DNA from 4 places in the Blastomonas sp. AAP25 genome. Region 2 is predicted to be linked to each of the others. Evidence: predicted binding sites of a transcription regulator. Region 2 holds the regulator's gene; each other region holds the start of a gene.
The links. Region 2 encodes LexA, which represses DNA repair genes until DNA is damaged. Its sites were predicted from a motif close to GTTCCNCNCTTGTTCT; they were not measured.

Region 1: a site for LexA is predicted at 1,759-1,774, ahead of radA (DNA repair protein RadA). Genes of this name have one in related genera too.
Region 3: a site for LexA is predicted at 1,376-1,391, ahead of rmuC (DNA recombination protein RmuC). Genes of this name have one in related genera too.
Region 4: a site for LexA is predicted at 2,550-2,565, ahead of recA (recombinase RecA). Genes of this name have one in related genera too.

The regions. Positions count from the first base shown of each region.
Region 1 covers NZ_LJHP01000016.1:152,996-157,324, forward strand. Annotated here, with positions in the region: gene IP68_RS12840 (CvpA family protein) at 1-352, opposite strand, end outside; gene radA (DNA repair protein RadA) at 364-1,743, opposite strand; gene IP68_RS12850 (patatin-like protein) at 1,876-4,212, shown strand; gene IP68_RS12855 (TraB/GumN family protein) at 4,263-4,329, shown strand, end outside.
Region 2 covers NZ_LJHP01000001.1:278,428-282,756, reverse strand. Annotated here, with positions in the region: gene IP68_RS01365 (CHAT domain-containing protein) at 1-1,866, opposite strand, end outside; gene lexA (transcriptional repressor LexA) at 2,079-2,801, opposite strand; gene IP68_RS01355 (molybdopterin molybdotransferase MoeA) at 2,891-4,093, opposite strand; gene moaC (cyclic pyranopterin monophosphate synthase MoaC) at 4,093-4,329, opposite strand, start outside.
Region 3 covers NZ_LJHP01000008.1:263,255-267,583, reverse strand. Annotated here, with positions in the region: gene der (ribosome biogenesis GTPase Der) at 1-3, shown strand, start outside; gene IP68_RS09525 (Hpt domain-containing protein) at 138-587, shown strand; gene def (peptide deformylase) at 648-1,169, shown strand; gene rmuC (DNA recombination protein RmuC) at 1,418-2,938, shown strand; gene IP68_RS09510 (hypothetical protein) at 3,116-3,433, opposite strand; gene IP68_RS09505 (hypothetical protein) at 3,517-3,966, opposite strand; gene IP68_RS09500 (phosphoenolpyruvate carboxykinase) at 4,011-4,329, opposite strand, start outside.
Region 4 covers NZ_LJHP01000008.1:79,281-83,609, forward strand. Annotated here, with positions in the region: gene alaS (alanine--tRNA ligase) at 1-1,213, opposite strand, end outside; gene recA (recombinase RecA) at 1,390-2,475, opposite strand; gene IP68_RS08680 (response regulator) at 2,595-2,942, opposite strand; gene IP68_RS08685 (PAS domain-containing sensor histidine kinase) at 2,959-4,329, opposite strand, start outside.

The sequences.
Region 1 (4,329 bases), on a different contig from region 2:
AGGCGAGCGTTGCCAGGATCAGCCCCTTGAGCGCGCCGAAACCGAAGCCCAGCACCCGGTCGATCGGGCCCAGCACCGATTTGCGGGTGCGCGCGCGCAGGCCGTGTGCGATGAGCTTGCCCAGCAGATAGACGCCCAGATACAGCCCGACCAGCGCCAGCGCCGCAGCGCCGCTGTCGTTGCCGACCGGTTCCTTGAGCATCGCGGTCACAGGCGCGTGGAACAGCCGCAAAGCGAAGATGCCCGCCACCCACGCGATCAGCGAGACCGCCGCGTGGACAAAGCCGTTCTTGAAACCCAGAATCGCGCCGCCCGCGAGCAGCGTCAGCACGATGATATCGAATGCGGTCATGAAGCGAACCGCTAGTTTCGCCCAAGCAGTTGGTCAACGAGATTTGCCAGCCGGGCATAGGATGTCAGCCGCATTCCGCTGCTTTCGCCTGCCCCCTTTGCCGTCACGCTGGCTGGCACCAGCGCCTTTTCGAAGCCCAGCTTGGCCGCCTCGCGCAGACGCAAGCCAGCATGCGCGACCGGGCGCAGTTCGCCCGAAAGCGAAAGCTCGCCGAACACGATCGTGCCGGCACCGATGGGACGCTCCGACAGGGCCGAGATCAGCGCAGCGGCCACGGCGAGATCGGCGGCAGGATCGGACAATCGATAGCCGCCGGCGATGTTGAGATAGACTTCCGCGGTCGAGAAGCTGAGGCCGCAGCGCGCCTCCAGCACCGCGAGCACCATGGCGAGGCGGCCCGAATCCCATCCCACGACCGCGCGGCGAGGGGTCGCACCGCTCGACAACCGCACGGTCAGCGCCTGGATCTCGACCAGCACGGGCCGGGTGCCTTCCAGCGCGGGGAACACCGATGTGCCGGGCATCTGCGCATCGCGATCGCTCAGGAACAGGCTGGAGGGGTTGCCGACCTCGGACAGTCCCTCCTCCTCCATCGCGAACACGCCGATCTCGTCGGTCGCGCCGAAGCGGTTCTTGATCGAGCGCAGGATGCGGTACTGGTGGCTGCGTTCGCCCTCGAAGCTCATCACGGTATCGACCATGTGCTCGAGCACGCGCGGGCCCGCGATGCTGCCGTCCTTCGTGACGTGGCCGACCAGGATCACCGCGCAGCCGGTGTCCTTGGCAAAACGGATCAGCTCCTGCGCCGATGCGCGTACCTGGCTGACGGTTCCCGGCGCACCCTCGATGAGGTCAGAGTGCATCGTCTGGATCGAATCGATCACCAGCATCACCGGCGTCGGCATCGCGCGCAGCGTGGTCAGGATATCGCGGACCGATGTCGCCGAGGCGAGGTCGATCGGCGCATCGGCGAGGCCCAGCCGCAGCGCGCGCAGGCGGACCTGATCGGCCGCCTCCTCGCCGCTGATATAGACGATGTGATTGCCCGCCTTGGCCATGTTGGCAGACGCTTGCAGCAGCAAAGTCGATTTGCCGATACCCGGGTCGCCGCCCATCAGCACCGCTGAGCCTGCCACCAGCCCGCCACCCAGCGCGCGGTCAAACTCGGCAATTCCGGTGGGGATGCGCGGTGGCAAGGCGACCGCGCTGTCGAGCCGCGAGAGTGCGATGCGGTGTCCGCCGGTCTGCAGATCGTAGCGTGCCGAAAAGGCGGTTGGAGCCGATTGCTCGACCAGCGTGTTCCATTCGCCGCAATCGGCGCACTGGCCCTGCCAGCGGGTGGCGACGCTGCCACAGGCCTGGCAGACATAGGTTTTGCGGGGCTTTGCCATGGCTGCGGCATAGCTTGAACAAAACTGGAACGCAATTGCCGCTTTGCGCTTGCCATCGACCGTAACATAGATAGCGTTTGCACGAATATCCGCGTGCGGCCATCGCACCCAGAAAGGTCCCTGTCCCAGCCTATGCGCCAGAAGGAACTCCGCATTGCCCTGGTCTGCTATGGCGGCATCAGCCTTGCGGTGTACATGCACGGCATCACCAAGGAAATCTGGCGCGCCACCCGCGCTAGCCGCAATTTCCATGCCGGCGAGCCCCCCGCCAGCGGCAGCCAGGGGGTGTACCGCGATCTGTTCGAGACGATGGCTTCGCATGCGCAGATCCGGCTGAGGCTGCTTCCAGACATCATCTCCGGGGCGAGCGCGGGTGGGATCAACGGCGTGTTTTTGGCGCAGGCTTTGACCAGCGGCCAGTCGCTCGAACCGCTGACCCGGCTGTGGCTCGAATGCGCGGATATCGATCAGTTGCTCGATCCCGATGCACGGCCCTGGTCGAGGTTCACCAAGTTCTGGGCGCAACCTCTGGTGTGGCTGCTGTTGCGCAGACCCGGCGGCGCGCTCGATCGCAGCGTTGCACCCGAGGCGCGAAGCGAGGTGCGCACCAAGCTGTCGCGGCTGGTGCGTGCGCGCTGGTTCGCGCCGCCGTTCAGCGGCACCGGCTTTTCGGCGTTGCTGTATGATGCGTTCGAGGCGATGGCGGCGACCCCGGCAGGTCCAAGGTTGATCCCGATCGGCCAGCCGCTCGACCTGTTCGTCACCGTGACCGACTTCAAGGGACATCTCGAGCGGTTGCGACTGAACAGCCCTGCCGAGGTGGTCGAGACCGAGCACAGGCTGTCAATCGGCTTTCGTTATCTGCGCGGGCGCCACGACGCGCTGGCGGATCCTGCCGAACTGGTCTTCGCCGCGCGTGCGACGGCCAGCTTCCCGGGCGCCTTTCCGCCGTTCAACGTCGCCGAAATGGACCGGATGCTGAAGCGGCGCGAGAAGCTGTGGCCGGGCCGCGAAAACTTCCTGCGCCGTGTCTTCCCGCAGCATCACGAGGACGGACACGGTGAGAGCGCGGTGCTGATCGACGGATCGGTGCTCGCGAACGCGCCATTTGCGCAGGCGATCGACGCGCTGAGGAACCGCCCCGCGCACCGCGAGATCGACCGGCGCTTCGTCTACATCGATCCCAAGCCCGATATCGTTCGCGGCATGGACCAGGCGCACCAGCGCGATGCGATGGGCCAGAGGCTACCCGGCTTCTTCTCGACCATCTTCGGCGCAATATCCGATATCCCGCGCGAACAGCCGATCCGCGACAATCTGGAAGGGATAGAGCGACGCACCAGCCGCGTGCTGCAGATGCGGATGATCACCGATTCGCTGCGCACCGAGGTGGAGGCCACGGTGAGCAAGCTGTTCGGCTATACCCTGTTCCTCGACAGCCCCACCCCGCGGCGGCTGACCAACTGGCGCAACAAGGCGCAGGACCGCGCCGCGCACATGGCGGGCTTTGCATATGCCTCCTATGGCCAACTCAAGCTTGCCTCGATCGTCGAGGATATCGTCGACACGCTGCGCCGCGCCTATCAGGGCCCCAAGGCGCTTTATGCCGAGCGGCTGCGCGAGGCGATCGGCGCGGAGCTTCGGCGCAGCGGGCTCGATCACCTCTCGGGCAAGGGCGGCGGTGCGAGCGAGGAGGCGATCATCTTCTTCCGCACCCAGGACCTGGGCTTCCGCATCCGCCGCTTGCGCTTTCTGGCGCGGCGGCTGGGCGAGGATATCGCGCAATCGGGTCGCACCCCGCCCGAGGCGGTGGTGGCGATGCACGACACGCTGTACACCTGCCTGTCGCATTATCTCGAGCGCGAAACGACCGACATGCTGGGCCAGGGATTTGCCGATATCGCCGCATCCGCGATCGACAACCCGGCGCTGGCGATTTCCGAACTCGCCAACCGCCGCGATCTGCGCGCTGCCGATGCGATCGTCGACGAGCAGCTCGCCAGCGCGCTGGCGATGCTCCCCAAGGTCAGCCGCAGATCGATGCTGCTCGCCTATCTGGGCTTCCCCTTCTACGATATCGCAACGCTTCCGCTGCTGCAGGGCGAAGGGCAGAACGAGTACGACCCGATCAAGGTCGATCGCATCTCCCCCGATGATGCCCAGTCGATCCGCGACGGCGGCGCGGATGCCACGCTCAAGGGCATCCAGTTCAACAGCTTTGGCGCCTTCTTCAGCCGCGCCTATCGTGAGAACGACTATCTGTGGGGACGGCTGCACGGGGCCGAGCGGCTGATCGACATCATTGCATCCGCGCTTCCGCCCGGCAGCGCCCTGCCCGATGCCGTTCTTGCAGATTTCAAGCGCCGCGCGTTTCTGGCGATCTGCGACGAGGAAGCGACACTGCTCACCACCGATCCCGGGCTGGTACCGGGCATCCGCAGCGAGATCGAAGCGCGGTTCGCTGGTTGATGCGCGCGCGGCCTGTTCCCTTTGCCGGCTGCCATCCCTAATTAAGGGCGATGAACCGTATCGTATCGCGCTGGCTGATCCTGCCGTTGCTGCTGCTGGCCCAGGCGTGCAGCGCCT
Region 2 (4,329 bases):
GAGCGCGTCCACCGGAGCATCGGCGCCGACTAGGGTCTGCAGCACGCGTCCGGCATCCAGCGCGGTCACCAGCCAGCTGTCGCCGATATCGGTGATCATGATGCTGACGTCGCCCCGCGCGCCGGTCGCCTGAATGTCCTTCACGCTTGCGGGGGCAAACATCAGGCTGTTGCGCTGCTCGGGGGTCAGTCCGGCATCGAGTGCAGCGATCTCGCTGCGGTTTCCGGCCAGATCGTTCGAAACGCCCGCCAGATCAAACTTCGGATCTGGGCGCGCGCCATTGGCATCGATCCGTGCCTCCAGCCCCTGGCGCGCCGCCACCAGTTCGCGGCGCCGCACCAGCAGGCTGGCAAGCTGGGGGTCTGCCTTGGCGGAGAGCTCGCTCGCCGCGATCGCCAGCGTGTCGTCGAGCGCGGTGCGCGCCGCCCATTGCTGGGCGCGGAAAGCATCGTCTGCCGCACCGCGCCGCGCGAACACCTCCGCCAGCCAGCCATAAGCGGGCCGCTGGCGTTCTGCCTGGGCGGACCCGCGGGCAAGCTGCGCGTTCAAGGCCAGCGCCTCGAAAACCTGGCGCGCCTCGGCGACGAGCTCGGTTGCCGGGCGCAAGTCGCCGCGGTCCTCCACGCGCAGCAGAAATGCCCGAGACAGCAGGAGATCTGGATGGTCGGGGGAGAGCGCCTTGCTGCGCAAGTCCACGGCCTGCGCGGCTGCATCGCGCGCGGTTGCCCAATTCTCGATCGCGAAGGCGGCCTTGGCGAGATTATCGCGCGTATTGGCGCGGTCCCTGTGGCCATCGGGCAGCCGCGCATCGCGCACCGCCAGCAGCTCCCTGGCCAGCGCTTCGGCCTGCGCACCCTGGCCGAGCGCGATCAGCGCAACCAGCCGCGTATCGCGGGCCACCAGCGACCGGTCGCTCTGCGCGCCCAATTGGGCATCGATGATCGGCGTGGCATAATCGAGAAAGGCGAGGGCATCCTTGTGCTGCCCGGCCCGCACCAGCGCCTGGGCGAACTGCGTCCGCATCGTCGCACTGTTCTGGTTGGGGCCGCCATTGGCCTTTTCGATCAGTTCATAGGCCTGCCGAATCGGCGCCATGGCATCGTGCGGACGGTTGATCCGCATGAGGATCGCGCCGAGATTGGCGTAGAGGTTGGCCATCGCCGGGTGATCGGTGCCGAGGGCGCCGCCTGCTTGCGCGATGCCTTCCTGCGCGGTGACGATGGCGTCTTCGGTGCGCCCGGCGGAATAGAAATAGACGACCCGGTTGGCGCTCCAGATGGCGACGTCCTGCGGGACGGGATCCAGCGCGAGGCCAATGCGGATCGCCTCGGCGTTGCGCGCGAGCGCGTCATCGAGACGGCCATGTTCGAGATACGACGCTGCCAGGTTCGACAGCGTTACGGCATGGTCGCGAATGCCCTGGCTTGACGGATCGCTGGCATATTCGGCGGCGAGCTGTTCGTTGATCGCCAGCGCACCGGCATGATCGCCCTTGAAGTTGAGGATATAGGCGCGCAGGCTGAGCGCATTGCGCCAGTCCGCCTTGTATCCCTGCGCGCCCGCAAGCACGGGGATGATCCTGTCGACCTCGGCTTTGGCCGGATCCATCTCGCCCGAAGCAGCCAGCGCCTGGGCGACGTACAGCGCGCGTGCGGCGATCTCGGGATGGCCGGCAGGATAGAGCCGCCGTGCCTCGGCGAGGGTCTGGTCGGCGATCTTGCGATAACCCTCGACATCGCTGTTGGCATCGGCGGCCTCGAACTGCGTGATCAGGGCGTCCAGCCTCGTGCGATCGGGTGCGGCATGGGCTGGTGCCCCCAGAAACAGACCGATACCGCTCGCCAGTGCCACTGCAGCTTTGATCATAGGGGCCCCCCGGTTCTCGATCGCAGACTCGGGCAGCTTGAACAGCCGTCTTCCAAATGAAAAGCGATTTCTTGCACCTGGGACTGTAGCGAAAACGGGACAGCCCGGTGCTGGCCCGGTCAACCTCCAAGGTGGCGCGGGTGCCGTGCAGTGCTCAGCGAGGCCGGCATCCCGCCGATCCGTGCCATGCGGCATCGGATCGGCGAGGCTGGTCAGTGATAGCGGCGAAGCAGGCCTGCAAGCTTGCCCTGCACCTGCACTTCGTGCGGCGCATAATATTGCGGATCATAGGAGGCATTGGCCGGATCGAGCCGGATGCGGCCGTTTTCGCGGCGCAGATATTTGAGCGTTGCTTCTTCGCCGCGGACCAGCGCCACCACGATCTCGCCATCGCGCGCCGATTCCGTGCGCAGGATCAGCGCGAAATCGCCATCGAGAATCCCTGCCTCGATCATCGAATCGCCCGACACCTCGAGCGCATAATGCTCGCCGCTGCCCAGCAGCGCGGCGGGCACGGGAAGGATTTCGGTGCCCTCGAATGCTTCGATCGGTGCGCCCGCAGCGATCCGGCCATGCAGAGGAATTTCCAGCACATTGTTGTTGGCAGCGACCGGCGGCTGCGCCTTGCGCACCGCATCCATGCTGACGATGTTGCTCTTGGCCGCATCGGTCTTGGCAGCGGCGGCCGCGGCCAGTTCCTTGGCGCGCGGCTTGACGCTCGCTTCGGGCAGCTTGAGGATTTCGAGCGCGCGCGCACGGTTGGGCAGACGGCGGATGAAACCGCGTTCCTCCAGCGCACTGACCAGCCGGTGGACACCCGACTTCGACTTGAGATCCAGCGCTTCCTTCATCTCCTCGAACGAGGGGGAAATGCCGTCTTCCTCCAGCCGTACCTGGATGAAGCGGATCAGATCGTGTTGTTTGCGGGTCAGCATGCTGAATGTTCCTTTCTGCGCCGGTGGGTCGGCGGCCGAACGAATACGGAACAATTACGAAACAAAGCCGGTCAGGTCAAGACCTTGTGTTACGCCCCGGAGCGAAGCGCAATATAGTCGAGCAGGTCGCCGGGCGCGGCTTCAGGCTGGTGCACGGCGCGAACGACCAGCGCATCGGCGGCATGCAAGGAGGACAGCGCGCCGCTGTCCTGGCTCGATACCGGGAACAGCCGCCCGCCATCGATCTGCGCGCGCATGAAGTCCTGGCGGGTGCCATTTGCGGGGAAGGTGGTGCCGGCCCTGGCTTGCGAGATATCAGGCAGAACGTGCTGATATCCGGCGAAGGTCCTGACCAGCGGAAGCAGCAGCAGCAGCGCGGTGACATAGGACGACACCGGATTGCCCGGCAGGCCCAGCACGATGGCATCGCCCATCCGCCCGACCATCACCGGCTTGCCCGGGCGCATCGCGATCCGCCAGAAATCGAGCGTTCCGCCGCTCTGGAGCAGTGCGGGCTGGATGAGGTCGTGGTCGCCTACCGAGGCGCCGCCGGTGGTGACGATGATATCGGCGTCGCGGTGGTCGGCGAGCGCCGCTGCGATGATATCGAGCCGGTCGGGCAGCAGCGGCGGCATGGTGATGTCCACCGGAAGCCCCTGCAGCATGGCCGAGAGCATGATGCCGTTGCTGGCCGGGATGTGCGCGGGGCTGGGCAGCGGAGTGCCGGGCGCGACCAGCTCGTCGCCGGTGCTCAGGATCGTCACACGCACCGGCGCGTGAACGCTGAGCGTGCCGTGCCCAGCCATCGCAGCCAGCGCGATCAGCCGAGCGTCTACCCGCGGGCCCGCCGCAGCGAGCAGCGCACCTTCGGCAAAATCATGCCCCGCGCGGCGAATGTGTGCACCGGGTCGCGCGGGTCCGTCGCCGGTCAGGATCAGCGTGGCGCCATCGATGCCAGTGTCTTCCTGCACCACCACCGCATCGGCATCGGCAGGGACGATCGCGCCGGTGGAGATGCGTATCGCTTCGCCTGCGCCCATCGCGCCATCGAAAGGCCGCCCGGCGGCGCTTTCGCCGATGACCGTCCATGGGCCGGGCAGGTCGACGGCGCGCACGGCATAGCCATCCATCGCGGACAGGTCGGCTGCCGGCTGGCTGCGCCAGGCAACCAGTGGTTCGGCGAGGATATGGCCGTTCGCCTCGAGCAATCCGACCGAGTTGGCAGGCTTTGTGGTGGCGAGCGCGAGCAGCCGCTTCTGTGCCTCGGCCAGCGCGATCAGGCCGCCCGCCATCAGGGCGCGATCCAGTCGCCCGATTTGCCGCCGCTCTTGGCGAGCAGACGGACGGGGCCGATAACCATGCCCTTGTCCAGCGCCTTGGCCATGTCGTAGATGGTGAGCAGCGCGATGCCGGCGGCAGTCAACGCCTCCATCTCCACCCCGGTCTTGCCCGAAGTGCGCACGCGGGTTTCCACGCGGACGCCGGCGCCCGTATATTCGAACTCTACCGACACGCTGCTGATCGGCAG
Region 3 (4,329 bases), on a different contig from region 2:
TGACTGCGGGCAAGCGGCCTATTGTGCAAATATTGCGGGCATCCGCGCGCGGTTATTGGGACGTTGCAAGACTTCGTTTACCATTGTCGGGGTAATTTACTCTCGGAGTGCTTTGGGGCACGACGGGAGATTGCATCATGTCCTATCTAGAGGCGCCGTTGATCAACTGGTCGACCTTTGCGGAGGCGCGTGCCACGCTGGGAACCGATTTCGTGCGCATTCTGGGCTATTTCCGCGAAGACGGCACAAAGTCCGTCGACGCGATCGAGGCCGCGATGCGCGACAAGAGCGCTGCCAGGCTGGTGCTGCCTGCGCACACGCTCAAGGGCGAATCATGGCAGTTTGGCGCCGAGCAGCTGGCGATGCTGGCCGAGAAGATCGAGATGACCGCGCGCCACTGTGTCGAAACCCAGCAGGAACCCGACGAGCTGCTCGAGGATATCGTAGGGCTGCGCGATGTGTTCCGCCTGTCGCTGGCGTCGCTTGAAAAGGAGGCCAACCCGCTGGTCGAACGCCGCAGCTTCGGCCGCCGCACGCCTGTCGCGGGCGCCGCAATGGGCGCGCAGCGCAGCTTCGGGCGCGGCTGACCGCGTCTCTCCTTCTGCCCATGGCTTGACCAGGCAGCCTTGCAGTCATATCTGGGCGGCATGGCTATCCTCCCTATTCTTGAAGTGCCCGATCCGCGGTTGAAGACCGTGTCCACACCCGTCGAGACGTTCGACGAAGACCTGCGCACGCTCGTCGCCGACATGTTCGAGACGATGTACGACGCGCCCGGCATCGGGCTGGCCGCAATCCAGGTCGGCGTGCCCAAGCGCGTGCTGGTGATCGATCTGCAGCACGAGGGCGAAGACGGCGAGCTGGTCAAGACCCCGCGGGTGTTCATCAACCCCGAAATCCTCGATCCCTCGGACGAGCACACGCTGTACAACGAGGGCTGCCTGTCGGTCCCCGATCAGTATGCCGAGGTCGAGCGTCCCTCGACGATCCGCGCCCGCTGGCAGGATCTGGACGGCAAGGTGCATGAAGAGGCGATGGACGGGCTGATGGCGACCTGCCTGCAGCACGAGATGGACCATCTCGAAGGCATCCTCTTCATCGATCACCTCTCGCGCCTCAAGCGCCAGATGGTGCTGAAAAAGCTCGAGAAGCTGCGCAAGGCTGCTTGATCGCCAACGTTTTGACAGCTTAGATCAGATCGTCACCCTCGCGTATGCGGGGGTCCCGCTTCTGCGCGTACGTTACGCCAAAGCGGGATTCCCGCATTCGCGGGAATGACGGGTATACTACCCAGTTGCTTCCCCCGCGAAGGCGGCGGCAGTTGTCCCCAGAGCGATGGCTTTGCCCCATTGCCAAGCCTTCCCCTGCGCTTTAGGTTCGCTTTTCGTTCTCCATACCCCGATCGGAAAGTACCAGCATGGACCCCGTGGTCGCCGTCCTTATCGTTGTCGCCCTGATCATCGGGCTCGCCATTGGCTGGTGGCTGGGCGGCAGGCCACTCGCCGATGCGCGCGCCGAGCGCGAGGAGGCGCAAGGCGCGCTCAAGGAGCTGCAGGAGCGGTTCAACGCCGCGATCCGCGATCTGGCAGGCGCGAGCGAGCGGGCGAAGCTGGCCGACGACCTGTCGCTGCGGCTGGAAGCCGTGCGCACCGACCATGCCGCGCTTTCGGGCCAGCTCGCCGCCGCTGCCGAGCGTGCACGCCAGGCCGACGAGCTGGCAGCAAAGCTTGACACCCTGCGTGCCGACCACGCCGCCGCCGCGCGCGAGCTTGCCACGATGAAGGCCGATGCCGCCAACCATGAAAAGCAGGTGCGGATGCTGGTCGAAGCGCGCGAACAGCTCTCGCAGCAGTTCGGCGAAGTCGGCAACAAGCTGCTGGGAGAAGCGCAGGAGGCATTCCTGCGCCGCGCGAACGAACGCTTTGCGCAGTCCGAAGAGAAGAACGAGGAAAAGATCCGCACGCTGCTGGCGCCGGTCGGCGAACGGCTCAAGACCTATGAGGAGCAGGTGCAGAAGATCGAGGCGACCCGCAGTGAGGCTTATGGCGACCTTAAGGGCTTGATGGATCAGATGCGTGCTGGCCAGCAGCAGGTCCGTGACGAGACCGCACGGTTGGTCAATTCACTTCGCAACGCTCCCAAGGCGCGCGGTCGCTGGGGCGAACAGCAGCTCAAGAACGTTCTCGAAAGCTGCGGGCTGTCGCAACACACCGACTTCATGATGGAAGTCAGCGTCGAATCCGAGGACGGGCGGCTGCGTCCCGATGCGGTGATACGCATTCCGGGTGGACGCACGCTCATTGTCGATGCCAAGGTTTCGCTCAACGATTACCAAGACGCGTTCGAGGCGGAAGACGATCTGGTCAAGTCCACCGCAATGGCGCGGCATTTCCAGTCGATGAAGAATCACGTCAATGCGCTTGGCGGCAAAGCCTATCAAACCCAGTTCGGTGACGCGCCCGATTATGTAATCATGTTTGTTCCGGGCGAGCATTTCCTGTCGGCCGCGATGGAGCATGACTCCACGCTCTGGGATTTTGCGTTCGGCAAGAAGGTGTTGATCGCGACGCCGACCAATCTTGTTGCCATTGCGCGGACGGTGGCGAGCGTCTGGCAGCAGGAGGCGCTCGCGGCCAATGCGCGTGAGATCGCCGAACTGGGCAAGGAAATGTACGATCGCCTCGCGGTCTCCGCCGAGCATTTGAAGCGCGTCGGATCAGGCCTGTCGAGCGCCGTTGGGCACTACAACAAGTTCGTCGGCAGCTTCGAGCGCAATGTGCTGTCCACTGGCCGCAAGTTCGCCGCGCTCAACATCGAGACCGGCAAGCGCGAGCTGGAAACGATCGACGAGATCGAAGCGCTCCCGCGCTATGGCGATGCTGCGCTGATCGAGGCGGATGCAGAGGTGAAGGACGCGCCCCAGCTGGCCGCTGAGTAGACGCGCAACCGCCCGCCGTTACCGTCGTCCCGGACCTGATCCGGGACCCAGAGCGAAATCTTGCAGGCACCCGCCCCCGGCTTCGGGGCAAGCCCGGGGTAACCGGGAGTGGTAACGTGGCGGAAGTGTGCGGTACCAAAATCCTCCCCGAGACAAATTCGGGGAGGATCTGGAAGGTCACTGCCCCGTGAACTTCTTCGCGAAGCCCATGATGTCGTTCATCGTGTTGCCGTCGCCGTCGCGATCGAGAAAGCCGGTGATTTTTTTAAGCGCATCCTCGCCGCCGACCTGCGCGAGCAGGTCATTGAGCTTGTCCATCGGCAGGCCGGTCGACTCAGCAGCCGATGCGACGGTGTCCCCGGGCTGGGGCGCAGCCTTGCCGAGCGCGGCCATGGCTGACTGCACCTGCTCTTCGCTGAGGCCTACCTGCTTGGCGAGGCCGGCAATTTTGTCGACGCCGCCCAGCTGGCCGACGATGTTGTTGAGGAAATCCATCGATGCATGCTCCCATCTCCAGCCGGGCTCTTCCGGCGAACGGGGAACAAGTTAACATGGCGACGGCGCGCTCGCCACGCCAATCACCCCGGCAGGCAGGCGACATCTGGTAAAATCACCGCACGCCGGGCCTCAACCGAAAACAGCCGCTCGCGCGAATAGAAACGCAGCGGCCAGTCGCGCGCGCCTTCGGGCGCGTCGAGCAGCGCGTTGACCTTGTCGACCAGCGCAAGCGCAGGATGGATGCGTCGCACGAACGCGGCGACCCCGACCGCATAGCAATGCGTGATCGTGGCGTGGAACCCCTGCGCATCGGTGTTTGGCGTCCCGACGCTTTCGTTGTGCCGCCGGATGATGCCGGGCAGTTCGTGCGCCGCATCCAGATCGGGGCGCTCGGTGATCAGCCACAGGCAGGCGGCGACATGCGCCTCATGCGTCCATTCGGCGCGCGGCAGGCAAGCGCCAATCAGCCGCTCGCCCAGGAGGCGAACGGCTGACGACGTTTCAAAATAGCGGATTTCGGCTGCGGGCATCATCGGGCTTTCGACTGGAAAGGCCCGATGCTGTCCGGGCCGGATCAGGCAGCGACGGACTGCCGGACAGGAGCGGCGCTGCGAACGCCTTCATCGACATGGTCTTCGAATTGAGCGAAGTTGTCGATGAACTGGCCGACCAGCTTTTGCGCGGTGGCGTCATAGTCCGTCTTGTCGGCCCAGGTGCCGCGCGGATCGAGGATCGCAGTGTCGACGCCGGGAACGCTCACCGGAACCTCGAAGCCGAAGTTCGGATCCTTGCGGAATTCGGTGCTGTTGAGGCTGCCGTCGAGTGCGGCATTGAGCAGGGCCCGCGTTGCCTTGATCGGCATGCGGTTGCCCACGCCGTACTTGCCGCCGGTC
Region 4 (4,329 bases), on a different contig from region 2:
CGTCTTCGGTAAGATCATAGGGGAAACCGAAGGTGTCGTAGAGCTTGAACGCGGTTTCACCCGCCAGCACTGCGCCCTCGCCGAGATCGGCGGTGGCCTCGTCAAGCAGCTTCAAGCCCTTGTCGAGCGTCTGGCGGAAACGGGTTTCCTCGCGCTCGAGCGTTTCCTCGATCAGCGGCTGTGCGCGACCGAGCTCGGGGAAGGCCTGGCCCATTTCCGCGACCAGGGTCGGCACCAGCCGGTGCATCAGCGGATCGGCGGCGCCCAGAATGTGCGCGTGACGCATCGCGCGACGCATGATCCGGCGCAACACATAGCCACGCCCTTCATTGGCAGGCAGCACGCCATCGGCGATCAGGAACGAGGTGGCGCGCAGGTGATCGGCGATCACGCGGTGGCTGGCCTGGTTCTCGCCTGTGGTATGGGTGCCGGTGGCCTGGCCCGATGCCGCGATCAGCGCCTTGAACAGGTCGATGTCGTAATTGTCGTGTACGCCCTGCATCACCGCAGCGAGCCGCTCGATGCCCATGCCGGTGTCGATCGACGGGCGCGGCAGGTTGGTGCGGCTGCCATCGGCGTGCTGTTCATACTGCATGAACACGAGATTCCAGATCTCGATGAACCGGTCGCCGTCCTCGTCCGGCGAGCCCGGAGGGCCGCCGAAGATGTGATCGCCATGATCGTAGAAGATTTCGCTGCACGGACCGCACGGCCCGGTATCGCCCATCGACCAGAAATTGTCCGAGGTCGCGATGCGGATGATGCGGTCTTCAGGGAGGCCTGCGATCTTGCGCCACAGATCGAACGCCTCGTCATCGGTGTGATAGACGGTGACGGTGAGCTTGTCGGCGGCGAGGCCCCAGGTCTTGTTGACCAGGGTCCAGGCGTGGTGGATCGCCTCTTCCTTGAAATAATCGCCGAACGAGAAATTGCCCAGCATCTCGAAGAAGGTGTGATGCCGCGCGGTGTAGCCGACATTGTCGAGATCGTTGTGCTTGCCACCGGCGCGGACGCATTTCTGCGACGAGGTCGCGCGCGGGTTGGCGCGCTGTTCAAGCCCGGTGAAGACGTTCTTGAACGGCACCATCCCGGCGTTGACGAACATCAACGTCGGGTCGTTGTGCGGAACCAGCGGTGCCGAAGGCACGATATCGTGGCCATTGCCCCCGAAATAGTCGAGGAATGAACGCCTTATGTCGTTTGTCGATGTCATGGCTTGCGACATAAGACGAGTTGCAGCGAGATTGAAGCGTTATGTGCGCAAAAATGAAAGGGCGGCGCGGCCTGTGTGCCGCACCGCCCTTGCCTGTGCTTCTTCCGTTTCATGACCATCGTCAGCCAGCAGCCCCTCTCGGCGCCATCAGCGCTTCGAAGGACCGCCGCGGCGGCTCACATATCGTCGCCTTCGCCATCTTCGGCATCGGGTCCCGTCATCATTTCCTCGGCGACCTTGTCCTTGTGGCCGCGGATCAGCGCCTCGATCTTCTCGGTCATTTCGGGGTGTTCCTTGAGGAACGTCTTGGAGTTTTCACGCCCCTGCCCGATCCGCACCGAATCATGGCTGAACCAGCTGCCCGACTTCTCGACGATCCCGGCCTTGACGCCCAGATCGAGGATTTCGCCGATCTTGGAGATGCCCTCGCCATACATGATGTCGAACTCGACCTGCTTGAACGGCGGCGCGACCTTGTTCTTGACCACCTTCACACGGGTGGTGTTGCCGACGATATCGTCGCGGTCCTTGATCTGGCCGGTGCGGCGGATGTCGAGACGCACCGAGGCGTAGAACTTGAGCGCATTGCCGCCGGTGGTGGTTTCCGGGTTGCCGTACATCACGCCGATCTTCATGCGCAGCTGGTTGATGAAGATCACCATGCAGCGCGAGCGGCTGATCGATCCGGTCAGCTTGCGCAGCGACTGGCTCATCAGACGCGCCTGCAGGCCGACATGGCTGTCGCCCATCTCGCCCTCGATTTCCGCACGCGGCACCAGCGCCGCGACCGAATCGACCACCAGCACATCGATCGCGTTCGAACGCACCAGCGTGTCGACGATCTCGAGCGCCTGCTCTCCGGTATCGGGCTGCGAAACGATCAGTTCGTCGATGTTGACGCCCAGCTTCTTGGCATAGACGGGATCAAGCGCGTGTTCGGCATCGACGAACGCGGCCGTACCGCCGGTGCGCTGCGCTTCTGCGATCACGTGCAGCGCCAGCGTGGTTTTCCCCGAGCTTTCCGGCCCGTAAATCTCGATCACGCGGCCACGTGGCAGTCCGCCAACGCCCAGCGCGATATCCAGGCCCAGCGATCCGGTCGAAATCGCCTCGACCTGCATCGCCTCCTTGGAGCCCAGCCGCATCGCCGATCCCTTGCCGAAGGCCCGGTCGATCTGTGCCAGCGCTGCATCGAGCGCCTTTTGCCTGTCCATGGATTTCGCCTCTTTTTCGGTCTGGATGAGTTTCAGTTGCCCGGCCATTGCCACGCCTCCCTTGCCTAGTTGCTCCCGCCATCGGGTGCAACGACTCAGTGATGTATATGATTTGTTCTCCTGGAACAAGTAGGGAACATCATCAGAAAAGCAAGACCGGAACGAATTTATCCCAGTCGGTCCAGCGCTGCTTCGAGCGAGGCGGTGGAGTAGGGCTTGGCGAGCGTCGGCGCGTCGGCATGCAGCGGCGGGATGGTATCGCCGCCGCCGGTGGCAAAGATATAGGGGATGCCTGCAGCTTCCAGCGCATCGGCTAGCGGCCAGCACTTGTCCTGCGCCAGATTGACGTCGAGGATCGCGGCGTCGAACCCGCCGCTGGCGATGGCATCGAGCCCATCGGACAGGCTGGCGACGATATGCGCCACCTTGTGTCCCAGAAGGTCGAGAAAGTCCTCGAGCAGCATGGCTATCATCGCCTCGTCTTCGGCGATCAGGAATGTCCGGGGTTCAGGCACGGTTGGGGGCGTTCTTTCAGTCTGTCGGTGTGGCCGCGGCCGCGAGCGCGCCGTGGACGGCATCGACGATTTGCGCAACCGAAAACGGTTTGGGAAGGAAATGGACCTGGTCAATCGAGATGCTCTGGCGCAGCGTCTCCTCGGCATAGCCCGACATGAACAGGATCGGCAGGCCGGGCATGCGCTTGCGCATCTCCATCGCCATGCCGGGGCCATCAAGATTGGGCATCACGACATCGCTGACCACCAGATCGAACGGGCCGCTGTCGGTGAGCCGCTCCAACCCGTCCTCGCCATCGGTGGCAGTGACGACGGTGAAGCCCTGACGGGTCAGCGCACGCTCTGCGACGGCGCGAACCATGTCCTCATCCTCGACCAGCAGCAGCCGGGCATTGCCCCATTGGCCCGCGCTGACCTTGACCGGCTTGCGGCTGCGCTGTTCGACCGCGCCACCGCGATAGACGGGGAAGTAGATCGAGAAGGTCGTCCCCTTGCCCGTTTCCGAATCGACGAAGATGTAGCCGCCAGACTGCTTGACGATTCCATAGACGGTGGAGAGCCCAAGGCCTGTGCCCTTGCCGACATCCTTGGTGGTGAAGAACGGCTCGAAGATCCGCGCCTGGACATCGGGCGGGATGCCCACCCCGCTGTCCTCGACCAGAATCGCGCTGTAATCGTCGGCGGGCAGGATATCGCTCGCCATCGCGCGCACTTCGGCAGCGGTGATCTTGCGCGTGCGGATGGTGAGCGTGCCGCCCGGCGGGCGCTTGGCGAGCATCGCATCGCGCGCATTGACCGCAAGATTGACGATGACTTGCTCGAGCTGCCCCGGATCGGCACGCACCGGGCCCAGATTGCGGTCGTGTTGCACCTCGAGTACGATCTTCTCGCCGATCAGCCGCTTCAAGAGCTCTGAGGTGTCCGAGACGATATCGGGCAGCTGCAGCACCTGCGGACGCAGCGTCTGCTGGCGCGAGAAGGCGAGCAGATGCCGGGTCAGCGAGGCGGCGCGGTTGGAGTTGCTGCGGATCTGCTGGATGTCGTCATAGTCGCTGTCGCCAGGGCTGTGCCGCATCAGCATCAGGTCGCAATGGCCGATGATCGCGGTCAGCACATTGTTGAAATCATGCGCAACGCCGCCTGCGAGCTGGCCGATCGCCTGCATCTTGCTGGCCTGCGCGACCTGGCGCTTGAGACGGCTTTCCTCGGAGTTGTCCTTGATCGAGAGCAACACCGCAGCATCGCCCATGCCGCGCAGCCCTGCCAGCGACAGCGTCACCGGCTCGTCGGGCTGGTGCCGCAGCCGCAGCGCGACATCGGCGGACATCGCCTGGCCGCTGGCATGCCGGCGCACCGCATCGGCCAGCGCGCCCTTGTCCTCGCGCAC